Actinocatenispora sera: one gene and its partner. The protein of the gene in region 1 binds, or shares a complex with, the protein of each later gene. Links are inferred from orthologs where the notes say so. Each region holds a gene or a part of one and is shown in the gene's direction. Other genes may lie near its edges. The genes, in order: nusB and rpsJ.

Region 1 (3,030 bases):
CCGGTAGCCGCTCCAGGCAGTCGCGCCAGCCGCGCTCCTGCGCCTGCCGGTCCTCCTCGTCGACGCAGCCGGCGTGCTCGACGTCCAGCTCGGTACCGTCGTCGCACGTCGCCAGCCGCACCGTGACGGTGGCCGTCTCCTCGGCGCCCTCCCAGCACCAGGTGAACTCCAGCAACGTCGGCTCGTCGACCCGCAGGTACTCGCCGCCCACGGCGGTGGTCATGCTGCGGGAGGCGGCCCCGACGATGCGGTACCGGCCGCCCTTGCGGGCGTCGGCGGTGACCCGCGGCGCGAGCCGGCGCGGCCAGAACCAGGCCGCCAGCGCGTTCGGGTCGGTGAAGGCACGCCAGACGAGCTCGGTCGGCGCGGTCACGGTCCGTCGGATCCGGGCCGGCGGCACGGGACCCGCCTCGCTGCCGGCCCCTCCGCCGGGCTCGTCGGGCGCCGCCTGCGGCTGTGTCATCCGTCCTCCTTACGATCCACCGTCGCGATCATGCCCCGATCGACCGTTACGGTCGAGTCGGGGGCCGCGGCGTGCCTCCAGCCGCTCGGTAGACTTCCCAGGGTTTGCTGTATCCAGCCGCCATCACCCCGCCGGAGTTCCCGGCATTCGAGACGAAAGAGACATCCAAGCGTATGGCCACCACGAATGACCTGAAGAACGGCCTGGTTCTCAACCTGGACGGGCAGCTGTGGACCGTCGTGGAGTTCCAGCACGTCAAGCCCGGCAAGGGCGGTGCGTTCGTGCGTACCACGCTGAAGAACGTGCTCAACGGCAAGGTCGTCGACAAGACCTTCAACGCCGGTACCAAGGTCGAGACCGCCACCGTCGACAAGCGCACGATGCAGTACCTGTACGCGGACGGTGAGGACTTCGTGTTCATGGACTCGGAGAACTACGACCAGATCAACGTGCCCGGCACCACCGTCGGCGACGCCGCGAAGTACCTGCTGGACAACGCCGAGGTCACGATCGGCTTCCACGAGGGCACCGCGCTCTACATCGAGCTGCCCACCTCGATCGAGGTCGAGGTCACCTACACCGAGCCGGGCATGCAGGGCGACCGCTCCACCGGCGGTACCAAGCCGGCGCAGGTCGCGACCGGGGCGAACGTGCCGGTGCCGCTGTTCGTCAACATCGGCGACAAGATCAAGGTCGACACCCGCGACGGCCGCTACCTCGGCCGGGTCTGAGCGTGACGACGGTGACCGAATCCGGCCCGGCGTCGCCCGCGGGCATGTCGACCCGCACCAAGGCGCGCAAGCGTGCCCTCGACGTGCTGTACGAGGCGGATCTGCGCGGCGAGGACCCGCTGGTGGTGCTGCGCCGCCGGGTCGAGTGGGCCGAGCCCCCGGTCCGGGAGTACACGGTGACCCTGGTGGAGGGCTACCAGCGGCACGCCGAGGAGATCGACCACCTGATCGCGACGTACGCGCAGGGGTGGTCGCTGTCCCGGATGCCGGCGGTGGACCGCAACATCGTCCGGGTGGCGATCTTCGAGCTGGCGCACCGCGACGAGATCGACGACGCGGTGGCGATCAGCGAGGCGGTCGAGCTGGCCACCGCGCTGTCCACGGACGAGTCGCCGAAGTTCGTCAACGGCCTGCTCGGCAGCATCGCCGAGGCGCTGCGCGGCGGCAACTGACCGTTCGACCGACGAAACGGCCCACCGGAAACCTCCGGTGGGCCGTTTCGTCGGGTCGCTGCGGCTCAGCCGCCGAACAGCGCGCGCGGGTCGGCGACCAGCACGCCCAGCTCGGTGAACCGCTCCACCAGGCCGGACGGCGAGGTGTCGTACACGATCGCGAGCGCCCGCAGGTCGTCGGCCCGAATCGACAGCACCCGGCCGTTGTAGTCACCGCGCTGCTGCTGGATGGCCCGCGCGTACCGGGCGACGGGCGCGAGCTCGTCGGCGGTGTGCTCGTACAGCTGCTCGAGGTCCAGGACGATCTTGCCGGCGGACTCCTGCCGGGTGCCGCCGCCGTCGGGCAGCAGCTCCGCTACCGGAACCCGGTAGAAGTCGGCCAGCTCGGCCAGCCGGGCCACGGTGACCGCACGGTCCCCGCGCTCGTACGAACCGACCACCACTGCCTTCCAGCGGCCGCCCGACTTCTCCTCCACCCCCTGCAGGGACAACCCCTGCTGCTGGCGGATGGCGCGCAGTCGGGCGCCGAGGGACTTCGCGTACTCAGACGGCATGCGCTGACTCCCACTCACATGGCCGAGGTCTCTCCCCAGCAATCGCTACGGAGCGTGACGGTATTCGGAAGGGCGACGGTCGGTCAAGTGCTGGTCACCCGAAAACTTGCGCCAATTTGAGTGTTGGTACTGTTGAGCGCGCGTATGGCGTCCTTTAAGGCCCGTCCGGTGAGGCGGGGAAGGAGTCTGGAACATGACCGCACCACCCGCCGGCCTGCCTGAAGGCCGGCCGGATCACGATGCCGCGAACAGGTCGGATTCCACCGAAGCGGCCGATCCCGGAAATCATCGACCGATCCTGACCGGATCGGATCTCGCCCGCATCACCGCCCGGATCGCCCACCAGATCCTGGAGAAGACCCGCGGCGCCACCGACACGGTACTGCTGGGCATCCCGACCCGTGGCGTCCCGCTCGCCGCCCGGCTGGCCGACCGGATCGCCGCCTTCGAGGGCGTACAGGTGCCGGTCGGCACCCTGGACGTCACCCTCTACCGCGACGACCTGCGGCTGCAGCGCACCCGCGCGGTCGGTCCGACCGATCTGCCGCCCGGCGGCATCGACGGCAAGCGGGTGATCCTCGCCGACGACGTGCTGTTCTCCGGCCGCACCGTGCGCGCCGCGCTGGACGCGCTCAACGACCTCGGCCGGCCCAGCCAGGTGCAGCTCGCGGTACTGGTCGACCGAGGCCACCGGCAGCTGCCGATCCGCGCCGACTACGTCGGCAAGAACCTGCCCACCTCGCTCGCCGAAAGCGTCCGGGTACTGCTGCGCGAGGTCGACGGCGCCGACGCGGTGCTGCTGGCCGGCCCGAGCGAGGACACCGTCCCGG
Region 2 (3,112 bases), 2.7 Mb from region 1 along the record:
GCTCATGGAGCTCGTCGAGCTCGAGGTGCGCGAGCTGCTGTCGACCCAGGAGTACCCGGGTGACGACCTGCCGGTCGTGAAGGTCTCCGCGCTGAAGGCGCTGGAGGGCGAGGAGCAGTGGGTGACGTCGGTCCAGGACCTCATGGAGGCCGTGGACACCTACATCCCTGAGCCGGAGCGCGACATCGACAAACCGTTCCTGATGCCGATCGAGGACGTCTTCACGATCACCGGCCGCGGCACCGTGGTCACCGGTCGCGCCGAGCGCGGCACGCTGAAGGTGAACGAGGAGGTCGAGATCGTCGGCATCCGCGAGAAGTCGACCAAGACCACCGTCACCAGCGTCGAGATGTTCCGCAAGATCCTCGACGAGGCGCGCGCCGGTGAGAACTGCGGTCTGCTGCTTCGTGGCATCAAGCGCGAGGACGTGGAGCGCGGCCAGGTCGTCGTGAAGCCCGGCACGATCACCCCGCACACCAACTTCGAGTGCCAGGTCTACATCCTGAGCAAGGACGAGGGTGGGCGGCACACGCCGTTCTTCAACAACTACCGGCCGCAGTTCTACTTCCGCACCACCGACGTGACCGGTGTGGTGACCCTCCCCGAGGGCACCGAGATGGTCATGCCCGGTGACAACACCTCGATGTCGGTGGAGCTGATCCAGCCCATCGCCATGGAGGAGGGGCTGAAGCTGGCCATCCGCGAGGGCGGTCGTACCGTCGGCGCCGGTCAGGTCACCAAGATCATCAAGTAACGGGTAAGCGGGGTGGCCGGCCACTCAGGTGGATCCGGTCACCCCGGTTTCCGTTCGCCGCACTCTGTACGGCATACTAGACAGGTTGCGTCCGCGGGGCGTCTGCTCGTGTGTTCGGCCGGCTGGGCCGGTCTACCGGGCGGGGTTTGCGCCGCACGGCGCGGGGCCAGCGAAATCGACCGGGTGTGACATCCGGGCGGGGCTGTGCCAGGCGTCGAGACCCGCGCACGGGTCACCGTCAGTTCGGTGAACTGCGGGCAGTGACGACGAGCAAGGTGGATCCTTCCGTTTCCGGGCGGATCCATGACCTTGAATCGGCGACACGCCCGACCGCGGGGGTCGGTCGAATCGGTTCTCCGATCGACTGAAGAAGGACCACAGGAGCCTCAGGTCGGGGACTCCGGGGCGCTCGGACAGATCGGTTGCTCCGCTTCCTGGCCAGGCAGCGGCACGAGAGAAGGAATCAGAAGCCACCATGGCGGGACAGAAGATCCGCATCCGGCTGAAGGCCTACGACCACGAGGTCGTCGACTCCTCGGCGCGAAAGATCGTCGAGACGGTGACGCGCACCGGGGCGCAGGTCGCTGGCCCGGTGCCGCTGCCCACGGAAATCAACCGTTTCTGCGTCATCCGCTCGCCGCACAAGTACAAGGACTCGCGCGAGCACTTCGAGATGCGTACGCACAAGCGGCTGATCGACATCATCGACCCGACTCCGAAGACCGTCGACTCGCTGATGCGGCTTGACCTGCCGGCCGGCGTCGACATCGAGATCAAGCTGTAGGGACCGAGACGATGGACAGGCAAGTCAAGGGAATCCTGGGCACCAAGCTCGGCATGACCCAGGTCTGGGACGAGTTCAACCGGGTCGTCCCGGTGACCGTGGTGCAGGCCGGACCGTGCGTCGTCACCCAGGTCCGTACCGAGGACAAGGACGGCTACTCGGCCGTGCAGCTGGCGTTCGGTTCGATCGACCCGCGCAAGGTGAACAAGCCGCGGGCCGGCCACTTCGCCAAGGCGGGCGTCACGCCGCGCCGGTACGTGGTGGAGATCCGCACCAGCGATGCCGCCGAGTACGAGCTGGGCGCCGAGGTCACGCTGAACGACTTCGGCGGCGTCGGCCTGGTCGACGTGACCGGCCGTACCAAGGGCAAGGGCTTCGCCGGTGTGATGAAGCGGCATGGCTTCCATGGCCTGAAGGCCTCGCACGGCGTCGAGCGCAAGCACCGTTCGCCGGGCTCGATCGGCGGCTGCGCCACTCCGGGTCGCGTCTTCAAGGGCGTGCGGATGGCCGGCCGGATGGGCTCCGACCGGTTCACCGCGCAGAACCTCTCGATCGTCGACGTCGACACGGAGAACAACCTCCTGCTGGTCAAGGGTGCGATCCCCGGCCCGACGAACGGGCTGGTGCTGATCCGCACGGCGGCCAAGCAGGCGCTGCGCAAGGGCGGTGTCAAGTGACTGAGGTGAAGGTACTGGACCGCGAGGGCAAGGACGCCGGCTCGGCCGAGCTGCCCGACGACATCTTCGACGTCCAGGCGAACATCCCGCTGATGCACCAGGTCGTGGTGGCTCAGCTGGCCGCGGCCCGGCAGGGCACGCACAAGGCCAAGACCCGCGGCGAGGTCTCCGGCGGCGGCAAGAAGCCGTACCGGCAGAAGGGCACCGGCCGGGCCCGCCAGGGTTCGACCCGGGCGCCGCAGTTCGCCGGCGGTGGCACCGTGCACGGCCCCGTACCGCGGGACTACTCGCAGCGCACCCCCAAGAAGATGAAGCGCGCGGCACTGCGCGGCGCGCTGTCCGACCGGGCGCGTGCCGAGCAGGTGTTCGTGGTCTCCTCGCTGGTCGAGGGGGACACCCCGAGCACGAAGAGCGCGCTGACCGCGCTGCGCCAGGTGACCAAGGCCGCCCGGGTGCTCGTCGCGGTGGCTCGCGAGGACGAGCTCACCTGGAAGAGCCTGCGCAACGCGCCCGAGGTGCACCTGCTCGCCGCCGACCAGCTCAACACGTACGACGTGCTGGTCAACGACGACGTGGTGTTCGTCGGCGACGCGCTCGACGAGTTCCTGGGCGTGCAGGGGCACGGTTCGGCCTCGGCGAGTGAGGAGGAGCAGGCATGAGCGGCGTGAGCTTCAACGACCCGCGCGACGTGATCGACAAGCCGGTCGTCTCGGAGAAGAGTTACGGCCTGCTGGACCAGAACAAGTACACGTTCCTGGTCCACCCGGACTCGAACAAGACGCAGATCAAGATCGCGATCCAGCAGATCTTCAACGTGAAGGTGCTGTCGGTCAACACGATCAACCGGCAGGGCAAGCGCAAGCGCACCCGGACCGGTTTCGGGAAGCGCAAGGACAC

The links.
Region 2: the proteins of nusB (region 1) and rpsJ are in contact, whole or in part, in a solved structure (PDB 3D3B), measured with the Escherichia coli proteins. The link is inferred for Actinocatenispora sera from one-to-one orthologs.

The regions. Positions count from the first base shown.
Region 1 is NZ_AP023354.1:4,896,221-4,899,250, reverse strand. Bases 230-2,942 are described here. They hold nusB (transcription antitermination factor NusB), read left to right. Parts: upstream 230-1,238; coding sequence 1,239-1,646; downstream 1,647-2,942. Other genes in these bases: pyrR (bifunctional pyr operon transcriptional regulator/uracil phosphoribosyltransferase PyrR), read left to right, coding at 2,394-2,942; bldD (transcriptional regulator BldD), read right to left, coding at 1,712-2,200; efp (elongation factor P), read left to right, coding at 637-1,194; Asera_RS23320 (SRPBCC family protein), read right to left, coding at 230-463. In the rest of the region: more of Asera_RS23320, read right to left, coding at 1-229; more of pyrR, read left to right, coding at 2,943-3,030. UniProt on the Escherichia coli protein: Part of the processive rRNA transcription and antitermination complex (rrnTAC). The complex forms an RNA-chaperone ring around the RNA exit tunnel of RNA polymerase (RNAP).
Region 2 is NZ_AP023354.1:2,183,471-2,186,582, forward strand. What follows is about bases 89-2,883. They hold rpsJ (30S ribosomal protein S10), read left to right. Parts: upstream 89-1,229; coding sequence 1,230-1,538; downstream 1,539-2,883. Other genes in these bases: tuf (elongation factor Tu), read left to right, coding at 89-754; rplC (50S ribosomal protein L3), read left to right, coding at 1,550-2,215; rplD (50S ribosomal protein L4), read left to right, coding at 2,212-2,874; rplW (50S ribosomal protein L23), read left to right, coding at 2,871-2,883. In the rest of the region: more of tuf, read left to right, coding at 1-88; more of rplW, read left to right, coding at 2,884-3,112. UniProt on the Escherichia coli protein: Involved in the binding of tRNA to the ribosomes. Part of the processive rRNA transcription and antitermination complex (rrnTAC). The complex forms an RNA-chaperone ring around the RNA exit tunnel of RNA polymerase (RNAP).